4 regions of the Fulvimarina uroteuthidis genome follow, and region 3 is predicted to be linked to each of the others. Evidence: predicted binding sites of a transcription regulator. Region 3 holds the regulator's gene; each other region holds the start of a gene.
The links. Region 3 encodes PhoB, which activates phosphate uptake and scavenging genes when phosphate is short. Its sites were predicted from a motif close to TGTCATNNANCTGTCAT; they were not measured.
Positions count from the first base shown of each region.

Region 1 (4,773 bases), on a different contig from region 3:
GTCGCCTGGTGGCTGTCGAGCAGGATCGCCTCTCTCATGCGCCGCGTGCTGGCGCCGCGCGTCGAGCAGACCTTTCTGCGCGACGTGATCGCGCGGGGCATCGCGGTTCCCGTCCTGCTGCTCGGCGTCTACCTCGTTTTGCAGGTGGCGGGGCTGACCGGGCTTGCCGTCTCGCTACTGGGCGGCGCGGGGGTGATCGGCATCGTCCTCGGATTTGCGTTTCGCGATATCGCCGAGAACTTTCTCGCCAGCCTGATCCTCAGCATCCGCCAGCCGTTCCGCTCGGGCGACGTGATCGGCGTTGCCGGTTTCGAAGGCGTCGTGCAGACGATGAACACGCGATCGACGATCCTTTTGACCATCGACGGCAACCATGTGCAGATTCCCAACGCGACGGTGTTCAAGAGCACGATCGTCAATTACACCGCCGCGCCCGCGCGCCGGGTGACGGCGGAGGTCGGTATCGGCTATGACGCCTCGGTCGAGGAGGCACAGACCCTGATCGCGACCATTCTGCGCTCGCACGACGCGATCCTCCACGAGCCGCCGCCGATGGTGCTGGTGGATGCGCTGGGCTCGTCCACGGTGAACCTGAAGGCGCATTTCTGGATCGATGGGCGCACATTGTCGCCGCTTCGGGTGCGCTCTTCCGCTCTTCGGCTCATCATGCGGGTGCTCGTCGAGAACGGCATTTCGATGCCGGACGAGGCCCGCGAGATCATTTTTCCTGACGGTGTACCGCTCGTAGAAAAGGCTGGCGCGCTGCAAAAGCGTGAATCCGAACCCTTGCGCAAACCCATTCGCGAAAAACCCGTTGTCGGGGGCGACGGTTCAAACAGCGAAGCAAGCGTGGCTGAAGGCGGACTGGGAAGCGAAATGACCGAATTGCCGAGCGACATTGCCAATGGGACGATCCCGGAAGCGGCCGACGGAAACCTGCTGGACAGGCCATCGTGAGCGCTGCATCGCGGGGCGAGGCGCGATGACTAATAGAGCGTCTCCGCCAGACGCTTTGGTAAGGCATCGTCATAGGCTTCACCATCGACCTCACCCGCCGAAAGTTGCCGCAGAATGCTCCCGGGGCTCGGCAACATCGAGCGCTCGATCTGCGTTTCCTTGTTCCAAAGCCCAGCTCGGATGACAGCGCGGCTGCATTGGAAAAAGACCGAGGAGACGGATATCCGCAGCACGGAGCGAGGACGCTGGCCGGCGTGCTCGAACAGTGCGAGGTCGGCTTCGCTGACTGAGATGGTGGCCGTCCCGTTGACGCGCAGCGTCTCGCCGATGCCAGGGATCAGGAACAAAAGCCCGACACGCGGATCGGAGATGATGTTGCGAAGGCTGTCGATACGGTTGTTGCCACGTCGGTCGGGCAACAGAAGTGTCCGTTCATCTTCGATGTGAACGAACCCGGCGGGATCGCCACGGGGTGTGGCATCGAGTCCTTCCGGTCCAGCGGTGGCAAGAACGAGGAAGGGTGCGGCCTCGATGAAAGGCCGATAGGCCGGGTGAATGTGATCGACTTCCTTTGTGATCGATGGAGGAGCGACGGCGCCATACAGCGCTTCGAGCCCTTCCGTTGAAGTGACGATATCTGATGGCATGTCGAACGTCTCGCAGGCGAATCGTGAGATGAAAAGGAAACACTACGTCCAGTCGACGAACGATTTGTGACGAGCACGGCAACAAACCCATCATGCCGCCCAATCTGTCCGGCCTCCGCATTCGCCGTATACCATTCATCGGGACGGCGGCAGTCGGCCATGCCTTTGCTTTGCCGCCCTCAACGCCGCTTCCCTTGGCTTCCGATCGGCTGCGGACATGCCCGGACCAGTCACGAAAATGCGGAACGCATCGGCTCCGCGAGGTCGAACCGTGCGGGCAGGGTTCCGTCGTCGACACTGTCGTCCCATCGATATCTTCGGCGGGGAGAGGGCGCCCTTTCGCAAGCGTTTTGCGAGGCCATTCTCAGCCCGCATGCTCGAACGCCAGAGCAATGCAATCTGCCCGAAACCGCGTCCGCGCCGTCTGGATCGGCGTGCCTTCGTCATCCACATCGACGGAGTGGGTGACCAGAACCGGATCGCCGGGCGCGATCTGAAGCCGCTCGGCGTCCGGCGACCGGGCGGTCTCGGCAGCGACTTCGGTTCGCAGGCGTCGATAGGATGGGACCCCGCACTTCGTCAAAGCGCCGGTAAGGGTGCCCGTCTCGGCATAGGCGGGGACGATACCGGCAAACCGTTCTTCGACGAACCAGTGCGTCGAGACGAGGATCGGCAGCGTGTCGGCAACCCGTAACATTTCAAGTCGAATGAGCGGCTGTCCCTGCCCGCAGCCGAGACGCTGGGCGATCTCGGCGTCCGCCAGCTCCCGGTTCGATCCGATGACACGTCCACCGGGATCTTTCGAGGCCGAACCGATATTCTCGGTGAACCGTGTCGTCGGCCCGACCGGATAGGTGAGCTTTCGCTCCTGTCTTTCGTTGAGGAACGTCCCGCGCCCTTGCTCCGCCCTTACCAACCCTCTGTCGGCCAGGGAGGCGATCGCCTTTCGGATCGTCAGCCGGTTGACCGAAAACCGCTTCGACAGTTCGACTTCCGGCGGAAGCCTGTCGGCGAACAATCCTCCGACGATATCGCGTTCCAGCTGGTCGGCGATCCGGCGCCACCGCGCGATCCCATCATTCGTATGAGCACCGTCCATATGCCATCCGTCATCAGATTGTCACCGGGGATATGGTATCTGAAAACGCATGATTTGTATACACAACTAGATGAATAACCGGTTCAGAACAGGTTTCGACCGCGAGCTGCGAGCGGGCAGGGGCACGCTGCGGCCGTTCTTTCACAAAGCCTATGTCAATCGGGATAGTCAGTTTGAGCGCGAAACACCGATCCGATGAGCATCTTCGCGAAGAGCTGCACAGAGCGCGCCAACGCGCGATGGCGGCGTTCGCGCGGGCCGACACGGGCTTCATCGCGGAAGCCTGGGAGCGACTGGGATCGGGCCGCGCCGTTTCGACCGTCCGCGGGCCGGAGGTCGGCCTCGTCATGGTCCGCGGGCGAGCGGGCGGGGGCGGGGCGCCATTCAACCTCGGCGAGGCGAGCGTGACGCGGGCAAGTGTGCGGATCGAGGATCACGCCGGCGCTGTCATCGGCCACGCGATGATCTTGGGCCGCGATCTCAAGAAAGCTCGGCTCGCGGCCAGTTTCGACGCACTCTGGCAAGTGGCGGACGAGCGCGAGCGCATCCAAGCCGAGGTCGTTGCGGCGATCGAAGCGACGCTTGCGGAACGCGACGCGCGCCATGCCGAGGAAACGGCGGCGACCCGGGTCGACTTCTTTACGATGGTCCGAGGAGAGGATTGACGCAATGTCGGATGCGCGTTCCGCACTGAGTGTCGAGGGTGGTTTCGCCGATTCGGTCTTCGATGCGCAAGGGGTCTTCGCCAAACTGCTCGCGGCTTCGAGCCGGCCCGGCACTCTCGTCGATCTGGGTCCGTGCTGCCATCCGCCCGCGCCGCTTTCCGTTGCAGCAGGTGCGCTGCTTCTGACGATTGCCGACGGCGACACGCCTGTTTTCTTCGAGGAATGCTCGGACGCCGTGGAGGCGTGGCTTGCCTTTCATACCGGGGCCCGACCGGGCGAAGCGGACAACGCCCACTTCGCCGTCGTCTCGAAGATTGATCGCGAATGGCTCCGGCGCCTGCGGCTCGGGACGCTCGCCTATCCCGATCTCTCGGCAACCGTTCTGGTCGAAACCGACAGTCTGGCGAAGGGCGATCCCTTCGTTCTGGAGGGGCCGGGCATCGAGAACAGGCTCGAAGTTTCGATCGCCGGTCTGCCTGGCGACCTTGTCGAGTTTCGGACAGCCAATCGCGCGCTCTTTCCGTGCGGCCTCGATCTCATTCTCACCTGCGGCTCGGCGCTCCTTGCCTTGCCGCGCTCGACCGTCGTGATGGAGGCCTGAGCCATGTACGTTGCCGTCAAGGGTGGCGAGGCTGCCATCGCCAATGCGCACCGTCTGCTCGACGATCGCCGACGCGGCGATCGCTCGGTCCCGGCGCTCACGCTCGCGCAGATCGCCCAGCAGCTGGCGCTGGCCGTCGATCGGGTGATGGCCGAGGGCTCGCTCTACGATCCGGAGCTGGCCGCGATGGCGGTGAAGCAGGCGCGGGGAGACCTGATCGAGGCGATCTTCCTGCTTCGGGCCTATCGCACGACGCTGCCGCGCTTTGCCGCTTCGACGCCGATCGATACGGCGGCCATGCGCATCGAGCGACGCATATCGGCCACCTACAAGGATCTCCCCGGGGGGCAGCTTCTTGGCCCGACCTTCGACTACACCCACCGGCTCATCGAACCCGAGATGGCCGGGGATCGCACCGTGCCGGGTGCCGAGAGGAGGCCCGCCGATCCGCACCGATCCGCCCCGCGCGTCACCGACATTCTCGGCGCCGACGCGATGATCGAACCGGACGGTGACGCGGAGCCGGGCGGCGAGCCCACCGATCTCACCCGCAGTCCGCGCGCCTACCCGGCCGGGCGTGACGCCAGGCTTCAGGCGCTGGCGCGAGGAGACGAGGGATTTCTGCTGGCGCTCGGTTACTCGACCCAGCGCGGTTTCGGACGCACCCATCCCTTCGTGGGCGAAATCCGTATCGGCGAAGTGGAGGTCGAGGTCGATCTTCCGGAACTCGGCTTTCCCGTCACCATCGGGCGGGTGAAGGTCACCGAGTGCCAGATGGTTTCCCAGTTCAAGGGGTCGAAGTCC
Region 1 is NZ_JAXLPB010000003.1:521,165-525,937, forward strand. It holds gene U0C82_RS12100 (mechanosensitive ion channel family protein) at 1-957, shown strand, start outside; gene U0C82_RS12105 (pyridoxamine 5'-phosphate oxidase family protein) at 987-1,604, opposite strand; gene phnF (phosphonate metabolism transcriptional regulator PhnF) at 1,969-2,703, opposite strand; gene phnG (phosphonate C-P lyase system protein PhnG) at 2,877-3,368, shown strand; gene phnH (phosphonate C-P lyase system protein PhnH) at 3,373-3,969, shown strand; gene U0C82_RS12125 (carbon-phosphorus lyase complex subunit) at 3,973-4,773, shown strand, end outside.
Region 1: the regulator PhoB is predicted to act here: its motif matches at 2,712-2,728, upstream of phnF (phosphonate metabolism transcriptional regulator PhnF).

Region 2 (4,773 bases), on a different contig from region 3:
TCGCCGCGCTCCTGTCGGGCGCCGAGCCCGGCATGCAGATCCTCGATTATTGCGCGGGGGCGGGGGGCAAGACCCTGGCGCTGTCGGCCGCGCTCGAAAACACCGGGCAGATCCATGCCTATGACGGCGACCGCCAGCGCCTCGCGCCGATCTACGATCGCCTGGCCCGCGCCGGCTGCCGCAACGTGCAGGTTCACGATCCCCGCGACGAGCTGGCCGAACTCGAGGCCGCGATGGACATCGTCTTCGTCGATGCGCCCTGTTCGGGCACCGGCACCTGGCGCCGCCGCCCGGACGCGAAATGGCGGCTGTCGGAGGCCAATCTCGAAAAGCGCATCGCCGAGCAGGACGCCGTTCTCGACCAGGCCGCCCGGTACGTGAAGCCGGGCGGACGGCTCGTCTACGTCACCTGCTCGGTCCTGCCCGACGAGAATGCCGAGCGCATCGAGGCCTTCCTCGGCGGCGCGGGCGGCTTTGTGCCGCTCGACCTCGGCGGGATCTGGGAGCGTGCCATGGCGACGGGCGCGTCGCCGGAGGCCGGCGCGGAAGGGAACGCCGAGGTGCATCGCCTCGCTTTGTCCGCCGGAACCGCCCTGATGATGACGCCGCTCAAGACCGGAACGGACGGCTTCTTCGTCTGCGTCATGGAGCGGCCTGCATGAGCCTCGGCCGCGTTCTTCCGCTCGTCCTCTTCGTGCTTCTCGCGCTCGGCGGCGGCGGCCTGATCGGCCTCACCGTCGAAACCGGCGGCTGGTACGCCGGCCTCGACAAGCCTTCGTTCAATCCGCCCGACTGGGCGTTCGGCGTGGTCTGGACCATCCTCTACATCTGTATCGGCATTGCCGGCTGGCGGGTCTGGCGCGCCGGCGCCGGGGACCTGCAGACGCTCTGGTGGGCACAGCTCGTCGTGAACTTTTCGTGGCCGCCGGTCTTCTTCGCGGCACAGGCGCTCGCGCTGGCGATCGCTCTGATCCTTGCCCTGGACGTGCTGATCGTCCTGTTCATCGCAAGGGCATGGGCAAGGGAGCGGATCGCGGCCTTGCTCTTCGTGCCCTATGCCTTGTGGACCGGCTATGCGAGCGCCCTGAACATCGCCATCTGGTGGATGAACCGGTGATGGTAGGGGACCAGTTTGAAGTCGCCGGGCTTTCCGGCGTCCCCGTCCTGTTCGTGATGGCGGCGAACGCCGAATATGGCGTGCATCTGAAGGCGCGCATCGCGCCGCTGATGACCGGCGTCGGCCCGATCGAATCGGCGCTCGCGACCGGTATCGCCCTCGAAGGCCTCAAGGCGCGGGGCCGGCTGCCCCGGCTCGTCGTCTCGCTCGGCTCGGCCGGATCGCGGGTCCTGGAACAGGGCGCCGTCTACCAGGCCTCGTCCGTTGCTTGGCGCGACATCGACGCCTCGCCGCTCGGCTTCACCAGGGGCGTGACGCCATTCCTCGACCATCCCGTGCACACCGCGCTGCCGACCCCCATTCCAGGCCTTGCGACGGCGCGGCTTTCGACCGGCGCGAACATCGTCTCGGGCGCCGCCTACGCGGGCATTGATGCCGAGATGGTGGACATGGAGAGCTTTGCCGTGCTGCGCGCCTGCCAGCGCTTCGAGTTGCCGATGATCGGGCTGCGGGGCATTTCCGACGGGGCCGCCGACCTTCACCATTTCGACGATTGGACGCAGCTTCTCCACGTCATCGACGAGAAGCTGGCCGATGCGATCGACAGGTTGGCGGCCGAGATCGAAAGCGGCGCCTTCGATCCCCGCACGGCCTGAAGAAGGCCGACCGCGTTCGGCGGGCCCTGCCGTGACGGTCGGCGGTCATTCGGCGCGGAGCAGTTCGCCCGCTTCGAGAAGGACGAACTCGTTGTCGTCGGCCTTGGTGAGCGACCGGCCTGCGGAGAACGGAAAATTGTTGTCGTTTCCGACGACGATATGGGTCTCGTCGACCCGGTCGACATTCTCGATCGTGACGAAGGGCATGGTGTAGCGCCCGTTCGCGCCGCCCTGCCGGGCCTTCGCGTCCGGATCCTCGATGGCGAGAAGGTCGATATAGCCGAGCTTGGCGACGGGGCCGCCCACGCTCTCGTCGCTCATCGCGATCTTCGCCACGCGCTTGAGCTTTGCCGGTGTCGCAAAGCAGTCGGCGGCCGGTTCCCCGGCGCAGGCCTGGTCCTGCAGGCCCGCCCCGCCGTCCCGTTCGATCACCAGCGCGTGGCTGTCGTCGATCATGTTGAAGTCGCCGATCGCCGTCGCGCCCTCGGCCAGCGGGTAGAGCCAGGAGCGGCCGGTCCATTCGTTCGATGCGACGTCGAACTCGACGATCCGCAGCGCGTCTCGCCCGTCATCCGTCGCCTCCGCCTGTCCGTCCACGAAGACCGGGCCTTCGAGGAGGCCGTAGAGCTTGGCGCCGTCGGGGCTGAGCGCCAGGCCCTCGAACCCGCCCGAGCGCTTCAGGTTGAAGGCCGGCATCGGGCTCGCCGGATCGGCGGGGAGTCGCAGATCGGGATGGTCCGGCGAGGAGACGGCCGTATCGCCGATCATCGTGTCGTGCATGGCCTTGAGGCGGCCCTGCCTGTCGAACTTCAGGAGATAGGGGCCGAACTCCTCGCCCACCCAGAAGCCATCCTCCACCGGCTGGATCGATTCCACGTCGAAGTCGGCGCCCGTCAGGTAGCGCGTCGGCGTGCCTTCCATGGCGATGGGAAACGGTGCGACCGCGTTCGGATCGCTGAGGAAGACGGTCTCGCGGCGATCGAGCGTTCCGGTCTCCCAGTCGAGAGCGACATTGTGGAGCATCAGCATGGCGTCGGCGGAGTTCGCCTTGGCGCCGAAGCCATTGTCGGACATCGTCCAGTAGGTCCCGTCCTGCATCGCCTTGATGCCGGAAAATCCCTGGAGGCTCTGGCCTTCGATCGGCGTGGCGAACCCGGTCGGGCGAAGCCCGTCCATGCCGGGAACCGATCCGGGCTCAAGCGTCCGGCGACGGGTCGCGCCGGTGAATGTCCCCGCGCTCTTCAGCGCGTCGGGCGCGTCGTCCGGAGCGGGCACGATCGAATCGGCGGCAAGCACCACCTGGCCCGCGAGCGTTGCGGGAAATTCGCGCCCGTCGCCCGATTGCGCGGCGGCCGGCAGGACGGACAGGCAGAGGGTGACGAGCAAACCGGCGCTCAGCGGACGGGTCATGGATCGGGTCCTTCGTTCTTCACGGATAGGACCGACCATGCCACCCGCCCGGTGACATGCGGATGACGCGCGGAGCGACGCCCCTGCGCCTCAGGCCTTCAGAGATCGCGGTTTCATTGCGCGTTCTAACGGTAGGCGTCCGAACTCATCATCGAGAGGGGCAGGGGAGAGTTGCCGGCGTTCGGCAGCGGCATGAGCGTATCCTGGACGGAGCTCATCGGCTGGGGCGGCATCGGCGCGCCGGCCATGGGCGCGGGCGCGCCGCCATATTGCGGCTGGGTCGAGCCACCATAGCCGCCGGCGGCGTTGTTCATCGATCCCGAAGCGCTGGCCATCGCCCCGCCGTTCATGGGCGGATAGGCGGGCGCTGCGTCGCAATAGACGATGGCGCCCCATTTCTGGACGCGTTCGTTGAGATAGACCTCGCGGCCATACTGCTTCTGGAACTGCGGCTGGGTTCCCGGCTGGCACAGGCGTTCGCTCGCGACCTCGACGACCACCGCGCGGGCGACGGCCTCGTGCTGCGGGCTGCCGATCGAGATGCCTGGCGAGGAGACGCGCACGAACGATTTCGCCGGCCCGCCGGCCGCCGCGCTCGGCTGCGTGTAGTCCACGGTGAAGGGATTGTACTTCGTCTGGGTGACAGAGGTGTACTGGAACGGTTCCGGCGGGGCGGCGGGCTGGATGGAGGCCGACGCTTCCTGAAGGGCCGCGCCCGATCCCTCGCTCTGGCAGCCAGCGAGAACGGCCGGCAGAAGCGCGGACAACGCGAGAAGGGCAGGAAGACGCGTCGACAAAGTCTGGTATCCCAAATGAAGAGCATGGATTTCAAAGCCGCCGACAGGCCGGCCCGTGACGCGCGTGTTGCACCGCATTCATGGAAACACTATGGCATAAATCATGACAGCGCACCCAGACACCGTTCTTATCGTCGATTTCGGCTCCCAGGTCACACAGCTTATCGCGCGCCGGGTGCGCGAGGCTGGCGTCTATTCCGAGATCGTTCCGTTCCAGTCCGCCGAGGCGGCCTTCGCGACGCTGAGGCCGCGGGCGGTGATTCTCTCCGGATCGCCGGCCTCGGTGACCGACGAGAACGCGCCGGACATTCCGGACGCCATCCTGTCCTCCGGCCTGCCGATCTTCGGCATCTGCTACGGCCAGCAGACGCTTTGCGAGCAGCTCGGCGGCAAGATCGAGGGCGGGCTCACCCGCGAATTCGGGCGCGCCTTCATCGAGGTGCAGAAGGCCTCGCCGCTGTTCGAGGGCATCTGGGCCGAGGGCACGCGCCATCAGGTATGGATGAGCCATGGCGACCGGGTGACGATGCTGCCCGAGGGGTTCGAGATCATCGCCGCCTCGGCCGGCGCACCCTATGCGGTGATCGCCGACGAGGCGCGCCGCATCTACGGCGTCCAGTTCCATCCGGAGGTCGTGCATACGCCGGATGGGGCAAGGCTTCTGTCCAACTTCGTCCACAAGATCGCCGGCATCAAGGGCGACTGGACGATGGCGGCCTTCCGCGACAAGGCGATCGCCGACATTCGCCAGAAGGTCGGCGACCGGAAGGTGATCTGCGGGCTTTCGGGCGGC
Region 2 is NZ_JAXLPB010000001.1:498,010-502,782, reverse strand. It holds gene U0C82_RS02270 (RsmB/NOP family class I SAM-dependent RNA methyltransferase) at 1-662, shown strand, start outside; gene U0C82_RS02265 (TspO/MBR family protein) at 659-1,117, shown strand; gene U0C82_RS02260 (5'-methylthioadenosine/S-adenosylhomocysteine nucleosidase) at 1,117-1,773, shown strand; gene U0C82_RS02255 (esterase-like activity of phytase family protein) at 1,819-3,171, opposite strand; gene U0C82_RS02250 (hypothetical protein) at 3,309-3,980, opposite strand; gene guaA (glutamine-hydrolyzing GMP synthase) at 4,084-4,773, shown strand, end outside.
Region 2: the regulator PhoB is predicted to act here: its motif matches at 3,235-3,251, upstream of U0C82_RS02255 (esterase-like activity of phytase family protein).

Region 3 (4,773 bases):
CTGATGGACGAGCCCTGTTCGGCGCTCGACCCCATCGCGACGGCGACGGTCGAGACCCTGATCGACGAGCTGAAGCAGAACTATACCATCGTCATCGTCACCCACTCCATGCAGCAGGCCGCCCGCGTGAGCCAGATGACGGCGATGTTCCATCTGGGCGACCTTGCCGAGGTGGGCGAGACCGAGAAAATGTTCTCGAACCCGGACGACAAGAGAACACAGGATTACATCATGGGCCGGTTCGGCTGACGCTTCAGGCCACGCGCCGCCCATTGCGGCGCGCCATAGGGCAGCCGGCCGAGCCAATTCGACCCGACCCGACCCGACCCGACCCGGATGAGAATGGGCCCCTGGCCCCAAAACCCGACAAGGAGGCCACGATGGCTTCGCATATCGTCTCTTCCTACGAAGATGAACTGAAATATATCGTCCGTCGGATCTCCGAGATGGGCGGGCAGGCCGAGCGGATGCTGGAACAGTCGGTCACGGCGCTGGTGCGCGGCGATTCCGGCCTTGCGCAATCGGTCATCGCCGACGACGTGATCCTCGACGCCGCCCAGCGCGAGGTCGACGAAAAGGCGATCCTGACGATCGCCAAACGCCAGCCGCTCGCGACCGATCTTCGCGAGATCGTCGGCGCGATCCGCATCTCGAGCGATCTGGAGCGGATCGGCGATCTCGCCAAGAACATCGCCAAACGCGTTCTCGCCGTCCACAACCACCCTCAGCCGAACCAGCTGGTGCGCGGCATCGAGCACTTGTCGGAGCTCGCCATCGACCAGCTGAAGGACGTCCTCGACGCCTACGGCACGCGCGACCACGAGCGGGCGCAGGTGGTGCGCGCGAACGACGAGGAGATCGACGCGGTCTATACCTCGATCTTCCGCGAACTCCTGACCTACATGATGGAAGATCCGCGCAACATCACCGCCTGCACCCATCTTCTGTTCAGCGCAAAGAACATCGAGCGCATCGGCGACCATGCGACCAACATCGCCGAGACGATCTTCTACATTCGCACCGGCGAGGAAATGTCGACCGATCGTCCGAAGGACGACCGCTCCACGACGCTCACCCAGAACGCCGTCGAGGCCGCCGTCGAGAGTGCCGCCCCATGAGCCTGCGCGTCACCGTCGTCGAGGACGAAGAAGCGCTCGGCGTTCTCCTGCGCTACAATCTGGAAGCCGAGGGCTATCAGGTCGAGGTCATCGCGCGCGGCGACGAAGCCGATCTTCGCCTCAAGGAAGACGTGCCCGATCTCCTGGTGCTCGACTGGATGCTGCCCGGCCTGTCCGGTGTCGAGATCTGCCGCCGGCTGCGCCAGCGCAGCGAAACCGCGCTGCTTCCCGTCATCATGCTGACGGCGCGGGGCGAGGAAAGCGAGCGCGTCCAGGGCCTGTCCGTCGGGGCCGACGACTATGTCGTCAAGCCGTTCTCCATGCGCGAGTTCACCGCGCGCGTGAAGGCGATGATGCGCCGCGCCAACCCGGAAAAGGTCGCGAGCGTCCTGTCGGCCGGCGATCTGGAAATCGATCGCTCCTCGCACCGTGTGCGCCGCGCGGGCCGCGAACTGAAGCTCGGGCCGACGGAATACAAGCTGCTCGAATTCTTCATGCAGGCGCCGGGCCGCGTCTTCAACCGCGAGCAACTGCTCGACGGGGTCTGGGGCCGCGACATCTATGTCGACGAGCGCACCGTGGACGTCCATGTCGGCCGGCTGCGCAAGGCGATCAACCGCTCCAGGGACCGCGACCCCATCCGGACGGTGCGCGGCGCCGGCTATGCGCTGGACGAGCAGTTTCTCGCCGGCAAATCGTCGCCGCAGCCGCGGGCCCGGACGAAGGAGGCGGCAACCGGGTAACGCCGTCTGGTCAGCTTGGAGACGGGTTGAAGGAATACGCGTCTCGCGGGAGAAAATCACATATAATGCTGATTTTGGGTCTCTCGTCGATCTTCGTGACGATCACCAGCACAGGACTTTGCCCGCGCGGCTGACGTTTTGGACCCTTGTGGATCGAGAAGGGTTCCTAGCATGTCCAGTACGTCGCCGTTCCATGGTCTTTCCGTCTTTCCGATCACGCCGACGGATGCGTCCGGCCGGGTCGACGTCGAAAGCCTCTGCCGTCTCCTGGAGCGCATCTGCGAAGCGGGGCCGGCCTCGATCGGTCTTCTCGGCAGTACCGGAAATTACGCCTATCTCACGCGCGACGAACGCTGGCGCGCCATCGAGGCGGCGGTCGCATGTGTCGACAATCGTCTCCCGATCATCGTCGGCGTCGGCGCGCTGCGCACCGACGAGGCGATCGGCCTTGCCCGCGATGCCGAAGCCAACGGCGCGGACGCGCTTTTGATGGCGCCGGTTTCCTATGCGCCGCTGACGGATGAAGAGGCCTACCAACATTACCGGGCCGTCGCCGGTGTCTCCGGCCTGCCGTTCTGCATCTACGACAATCCGTCGACGACCCGTTTCACCTTCAGCCACGACCTCGTCGCGCGCCTGTCCGAAATCCGGACGATCGAGGCGATCAAGATGCCGGCGCGGGACGGTCAGGACGTGGCGGCCGAACTCGCGGCCTTGCGGGCGCGAACCGACATCGCCATCGGCTTCAGCTGCGACTGGCACGGGCGCTCGGTGCTGATGTCGGGTGCGGACGCCTGGTATTCGGTGATCGGCGGCATCATGCCGAAGCTCGCTGTCACGTTGGCGCGTGCCGCGACATCCGGCGACGCGGAAGAGGCGTTGCGCATCGATGCGGCGTGCCAGCCTCTCTGGAACACGTTCAGGTCCTTCGGCAGCCTGCGCGTCGTCACCGCCCTGCTCGACCTGCTCGATCTCGGCACGGCCGAACTGCCGCGGCCGCTTCTGCCCCTTGGCCCTGCCGAACGCGCCCGGGTCGAAGCCGCCCTGGCACCCTTGAGCGGGGACGCCAGCCTGACCTGACGAACCCGCCGGCAGGGCCCGGCGCCGCTGGCGCGGGGCAGGGACGCGTCAACCGTCCGGAGCCGCGCTCGCTCCGCCTCCAGGGATCGGCCCGCAGATCGGGATCGATGGTCGGAAAGCCCAGCGCGTAAGGTCGAAGAGATCGCGCCAGCATCGTGCGGCTGAGCGGACGCGCGATGCTCCGCGCCGGCGCCGGAAAGCCGGCAGCTTCCACCCCGTCACATCTGGAGCCCGGCGCTGTCCGGCATCGGCCAGGCGTCGCGGTGATAGGCGCTGTGCCAGAACATCCATTCGTGCCAGACCGAGCGTTCGAACGCGGCTTGCATCCTGGCGCGAAGGCGGGCGTCCGCTTCCTGCGCAAGGCGGTCCGTGAGATCGCGCATGCCGCGCACCGCAAAGGCGAACTCCTCGCCCGCATAGGTGTCAACCCAGGCGCGGTAGGGATGATCGGACACCGCCTTGGCGTGGATCGCCTCGCCGACGGCGAGATAGATCGAGAAGCAGGGCAGGAGCGCCGCCACCGCGACGGGAAACGGATCGATCGCCGCCGCGCGCACGAGGGAACTCACATAATGGTCGCAGGCCGGCGAGGGCGGGGTCTTCAGGAACGCCTCGCGCGTCACCCCGTAGAGCGTCATGTATTCGTCGTGGAGCTGGCGCTCCACCATGATCGCGCCGTTCGCCGAACCGGCGAGCCGGGCGATCGTCTCGGGATCGGGCGCGCGGGACGCGGCAAGGGCGAGGGCCCGGGCGAAGCCCTCGAGATAATGGGCGTCCTGCACGATGTAGAACCGGAACGTCTCCGGCGGCAGGCGCCCGTCGGTCAGTTCGGCATTGAAGGGCATGGCGTGGATGGCGGCGAGACGTTCCGCGTTCTCGGTCTCGATTTGCGTGACGAAGGACATGTCAGCACGCTCCTGTGGTGGTGGATGATGTCTGGTGGTCGAAGAAATGATGGACAGGGCCGTGGCCGTGGCCGACCTGAAGCGCGTCCGCCGCCGCGATCGCGCCGCCGATATAGGCTTTCGCCCGGCGAACGGCCTGCGTCAGGTCGAGGCCGAGCCCGAGCTGCGTGGCGAGCGCGGAGGACAGCGTGCAGCCCGTGCCATGGGTGTTTTTCGTCGCGATCCGCGCAGCGCTCAGCACCGTTTCGCCCCCCGGCGTGACGAGGAGATCCGTCGCCTCGCCGCCGGGCAGATGCCCGCCTTTCATGAGAACGGCCTTCGAGCCGAGCGCCAGGAGCCGTTCGCCCTGCGCCCGCATGGCGTTCAGGTCCCGCGCCTCCGGTTCGCCGAGGAGATCGCCGGCTTCCGGCAGGTTCGGCGTGACCACGCGCGCGCGCGGCAGGATGCGCTCGCGCAGCACCGCGACCGCATCCGCGGCGAGCAGGCGGTCGCCGCCTTTGGCGACCATCACCGGGTCGAGCACCACCGGCGCCTCGATCCGTTCGAGGGCATCGGCCACGACCTCGATGATGCCGGCATTGCCGAGCATGCCGATCTTGATCGCGTCGATCCTGATATCGGCGGCGATCGCCGCGATCTGGTCGCGTACCATGAAAGGGTCGACGGGCGTGAAGCCCTGCACCCCTGTCGTATTCTGCGCGGTGAGTGCCGTGATCGCGGCCATCGCATAGCCGCCATTGGCCGAGATCGCCTTGATGTCGGCCTGGATGCCGGCCCCGCCGGACGGATCGGACCCGGCGATCGAAAGAATGTTCGCGATCATGCCGCGCTCCCGTGTTCGGTGCCGGGACGGCCGCAGGCGCGAGGCGCTCGTTCCTTCGTCTGGCCGACTGTGCTGGAAGGGTCTTGCATGCTCGGTCCCTCTGC
Region 3 is NZ_JAXLPB010000002.1:138,691-143,463, reverse strand. It holds gene pstB (phosphate ABC transporter ATP-binding protein PstB) at 1-249, shown strand, start outside; gene phoU (phosphate signaling complex protein PhoU) at 381-1,118, shown strand; gene phoB (phosphate regulon transcriptional regulator PhoB) at 1,115-1,861, shown strand; gene U0C82_RS05645 (dihydrodipicolinate synthase family protein) at 2,033-2,941, shown strand; gene U0C82_RS05640 (TenA family protein) at 3,160-3,846, opposite strand; gene thiD (bifunctional hydroxymethylpyrimidine kinase/phosphomethylpyrimidine kinase) at 3,848-4,669, opposite strand.

Region 4 (4,773 bases), on a different contig from region 3:
TGCACCCTCACCTACAACGGCACGAAGGCCGGGGACGGCTCGAACACCTATGGCGGCTACACGAATGCGATGATCGTCCGGGAGGAGTTCGTGCTCAAGGTTCCCGACACGATCTCCAATGAGGTCGTCGGGCCGATCCTGTGCGCCGGCATCACCACCTATCAGCCGATGAAGCATTTCGGCCTGAAGAAGGGCGACACGCTGGGCGTTGCCGGCATCGGTGGCCTCGGCCACATGGCGATCCAGATCGGCAAGGCGATGGGCGCGCGGGTCGTCGCCCTGACCACGAGCCCGAACAAACGGGACGAGATCCTGAAGCTCGGCGCCGACGAGGTGCTGATCACCACGGATGCGGATGCGATGGCGAAGGCCGCCCAGAGCCTCGACATGATGATCAACACCATACCGGTGAAGCACGACATCAACCCTTATGTGTCGCTGATGAAGCCGAACACGATGCTGCTTCTCGTCGGCAACATGAACGGCTTCGACAGTGTCGAGAGTGGCCCGCTCGTCTTCAACCGCATCGGCATTGCCGGCTCGTTGATCGGCGGCATCAAGGACACGCAAGAGATCCTCGACCTGTGCGCCGAGCATGGTATCGAGCCGATCACCAAGCTCGTCTCGATCCGGGAAGTCGACGGCGTCTTCGAGGAATTGCGCAACGGCAATCCGGGTTATCGCCACGTCATCGACATGCAGACATTGAAGGACGATGCGGACGGCCAGAAGAACGCCCGGACGATCGCCGACCCGACCCGGGGTGCGGTCGTCGGCCGCGCGGCCTGACCGCCCGGATATAAATCTGCCGTACCTCGAGCACGGCCGCACGATCAGCCCGTCGCCGCACCTTGCGGCGGCGGGCTGATGTTTTGGTATCGATCTTTCGACCCGGCCGATCATCAAGCCGAGCCAAGCTCAATCCAGCATCGCCTGCAGGGTTTCGAGGCGGTCGGCCTCCGCGGCGGGCTTGTCCCAGCGAAGCCGGGAGACGCGGGGAAAGCGCATCGCGACACCCGATTTGTGGCGTAAGGAGCGTTGCAGCCCCTCGAACGCCACCTCGATGACGAGGCCGTGGTCGGGCTCGGCGCGCACCGAGCGGACCGGACCGAAGCGTTCGATCGTGTTGTCGCGCACATATTTGTCGATCTGTTTCAGCTCCTCGTCCGTGAAGCCGAAATAGGCCTTGCCGACCGGCACGAGCTCGGGCGCGTCGGCCTCGCCCGTCCATACGCCGAACGTGTAGTCGGAATAGAAGCTCGAGCGCTTTCCATGGCCGCGCTGGGCGTACATCAGCACCGCATCCACCAGATAGGGGTCCTGCTTCCACTTGAACCAGGGGCCTTTGGGACGGCCGGGGACGTAGGTGCTGTCGTGCCGCTTCAGCATCAGCCCTTCGATGACCGCGTGCGGCGGATTCTTGCGGTAGGCCGCCAGATCCTCGAACGTTTCGAACGGCACGAAGGGCGAGACGTCGAATCGGGTCGGCTCGAGCGTATCGGCGAACCGGTCGAGCCGCTTGCGCCGTTCGGCGAAGGACAGCGCGCGCAGGTCCTCGCCGTCCTCGAACAGGAGATCGTAGGCGCGCAGGAACACCGGAAACCGCTTCAGCATCGCCGCCGACACGGTCTTGCGGTTCAGCCGCTGCTGGAGATCGGAAAACGTGCCGACGACGATGTCGTCGCGCCGCGTGCCCGCATGCCCTTCGACCTTCGGCTTTCCCGACCTCTCCGTCGTCGGCGTGGCGACCAGAAGCTCGCCGTCGAGCGTGCCCTCGAACGTCATGAAGTCCATGAGATCGGGAAACGCGCCGGAAATATCGTCGCCCGTGCGCGAGTACAGCCGCGCGACGCCCCGGTCGCAGGATGCCTGGACGCGGATGCCGTCCCATTTCCATTCGGCGGCATATTCGGCCGGCCGGATGATGCCGTAATCGGACTCTTCCAGCGGCGTCGAGAGCATGACCGGCCGGAACGGCGCCTTGGCCGCCGAAACCGGCTTGTCACCCCTGCCCTCCAGCCAGGCGAAAAGGTCCTCGTAGGGAACCGTCAGCCCGTGCCACAGCTCCTCGATCTCGGCGACGTCCTGGCCGCCGAAATCGGCCAGCGCCTGCTTTGCGAGGCGCGAGGACACGCCGATCCGCATGGCGCCGGTGACGAGTTTCAAGAGCGCATACCGTCCCGAGGAATCGAGCTGGTCGAGCCAGGCCTCGACGAGCTTCGGCCCCGCCTGGCGCGTCGCCCCGTTCAGGCGGCCGACGACCTCGGACAGGGTCGGCTCGAGCGCACCGTCACCGGTCCCGCCGTCGTTCGGTCCGGGCCAGACGAGCGAGATCGTTTCGGCGAGATCGCCGACATAATCATAGGAAAACCGGAACAGCTCCGGGTCGATCCGGTCCTTCATCAGGTCGCGCAACATGGCCGGCTTCACCGATCGGATGTCGAGGTCGCGGGTGATGGCGGCAAGCGCCAGCCCGCGTTCGGGATCGGGCTGGGTCTCGAAGTGCTCCACCATCAGGCGCAGCTTGCCGTTTCGCGACGGCGTCAGGGTCAGGGCGTCGATGAGATCGGCAAAGGCTTTCATCGACGGCAAGATAGATTGCCGGGCCGCCCCGGCCAGCCGTGCGATCGGCCGCGCAAGGAGACGGCCTCATCCGGGCCGGACCACGCGCACCGAGGGCTTGTCATCGAGTTGTAACAGAGCAGCGGCATTCATGGCCATCTTTTGACCTGACCCAAGGACGGATTGCCGATGTCGCGCCACCTTCTCGCAGCGCTCTGCGCCACCACGATCCTTTCGACCGCGGGCGAGGCGCTCGCCGAACCGATGTTCAACCGCATCGCCTCCTTCCCGGTCGCCCAGAACCTGCCCGAGGGCACGGATCCGATGACCGAGACCTCCGCGGAGATCATCACCGCGAGCCAGGACGGCCAGACCCTCGTCTATTCCAACAGCCCGGCCGGCGGCATCGGCTTCGTCGACATCTCGGACGCCGAGGCGCCCGCCGCGCTCGGCTTCCTGTCGCTCGAAGGCGAGCCGACCTCGGTGTCCGCGATCGCCGGCAATGTCCTCGTCGGCGTGAACACGTCGGAAAGCTTCACCGATCCGTCCGGCCGCCTTGCGGTCGTATCCCTCGCGGACCGGACGGAAAGCGCGTCCTGTCCCCTTCCCGGACAACCCGATTCGGTGGCGGTCTCGCCCGACGGCGCGTTCGCGGCCGTCGCCATCGAAAACGAGCGCGACGAGGATCTGAACGACGGGGCCATCCCGCAGCTTCCCGCCGGCTCTCTCGTCATCGTCTCCCTTGCGGATGGCACGCCCGATTGCGCGACGATGAAGACCGTCGACCTGACCGGTCTGTCCGAGATCGCCCCCACCGATCCCGAGCCCGAATTCGTCGATTTCAATACGGCCAACGAAATCGTCGTCTCGCTCCAGGAAAACAATCATCTGGCGATCGTGGATGCGGCATCGGGCGAGGTGACGAACCATTTCTCCGCCGGTGCGGTGGATCTCGCCGGGATCGACACGCAGGACGATGGGGCGCTCGCCTTCACCGACGACCAGCCGGCGCGCAAGCGCGAACCGGACGCGGTCAAGTGGCTCGACGAGACCCGCTTCGCGTCGGCCAACGAAGGCGATTACGAGGGCGGCTCGCGCAGCTTCACGGTCTGGAACAAGGACGGAAGCATCGCCTACGAGGCCGGCAACAGCTTCGAACACGCGCTGGTCCGCGCCGGCCACTATCCCGACAAGCGCTCGGACGCCAAGGGCGTCGAGCCCGAGGGCATGGAGACCGCGACGTTCGGCGAGGAGGATCTCGTCTTCGTCCTGTCCGAGCGTGGCTCCGCCGTCGGCGTCTACCGTGTCGGCGAAGGCGACCCGGAACTCCTGCAGCTGCTGCCGTCGGGCATTGCTCCGGAGGGCGCGGTCGCGATTCCGGGGCGCAATCTCCTGGTCACCTCCAACGAAGCCGATCTTGCGGAAGACGGCGGCGCCCGCTCGCACGTCATGATCTACGAGCGCGCGGACCAGGCGCCGGCCTATCCGCAGATCGTTTCCGAGGACCAGGACGGCATGCCGCTCGGCTGGGGCGCGCTGTCGGGCCTTGCCGCCGACCCGGGCAACGCGAACACGCTCTACGCCGTGTCGGACTCCTTCTACGAGACCCAGCCGCGTATCTTCACGATCGACGCCTCGCGGACGCCGGCGGTGATCACCGGAGCCATGACGGTCACGAAGGACGGCGTGCCGGCCGAAAAACTCGATCTCGAAGGCATCGCGGCCGACGGGCAAGGCGGCTTCTGGCTCGCCAGCGAGGGCGATGCGGAGGATGAGATTCCGCATCAGCTGCTCCATGTGAACCCGGATGGTTCGCTTGCCGAGGCTGTCGCGTTTCCGGACGAACTGCTCGAGGGCGCGACCCGCTTCGGCGCCGAAGGCATCGCGATGGACGGCGACACGCTGTGGATCGCGATTCAACGCCCGTGGGAAAACGATCCGGACGGCAAGACGAAGATCGTCTCCTACAAGCCGGAATCCAAGGAATGGGCAGCCGTCTACTACACGCTGGAGACGCCGGAGACCGGCTGGGTCGGGCTGTCGGAGATTACGGTTCACGGGGACGATCTCTACCTGATCGAGCGCGACAACCAGATCGGCGCGAACGCGAGGATCAAGCAGCTGACGCGCGTTTCGAAGGCCGATCTTGCGCCAGCGGCGCTCGGCGGCGACCTGCCGACGGTGACGAAGCAGATCGTCCACGATTTTCTG
Region 4 is NZ_JAXLPB010000003.1:61,511-66,283, reverse strand. It holds gene U0C82_RS09995 (NAD(P)-dependent alcohol dehydrogenase) at 1-789, shown strand, start outside; gene U0C82_RS09990 (cisplatin damage response ATP-dependent DNA ligase) at 919-2,583, opposite strand; gene U0C82_RS09985 (esterase-like activity of phytase family protein) at 2,752-4,773, shown strand, end outside.
Region 4: the regulator PhoB is predicted to act here: its motif matches at 2,682-2,698, upstream of U0C82_RS09985 (esterase-like activity of phytase family protein).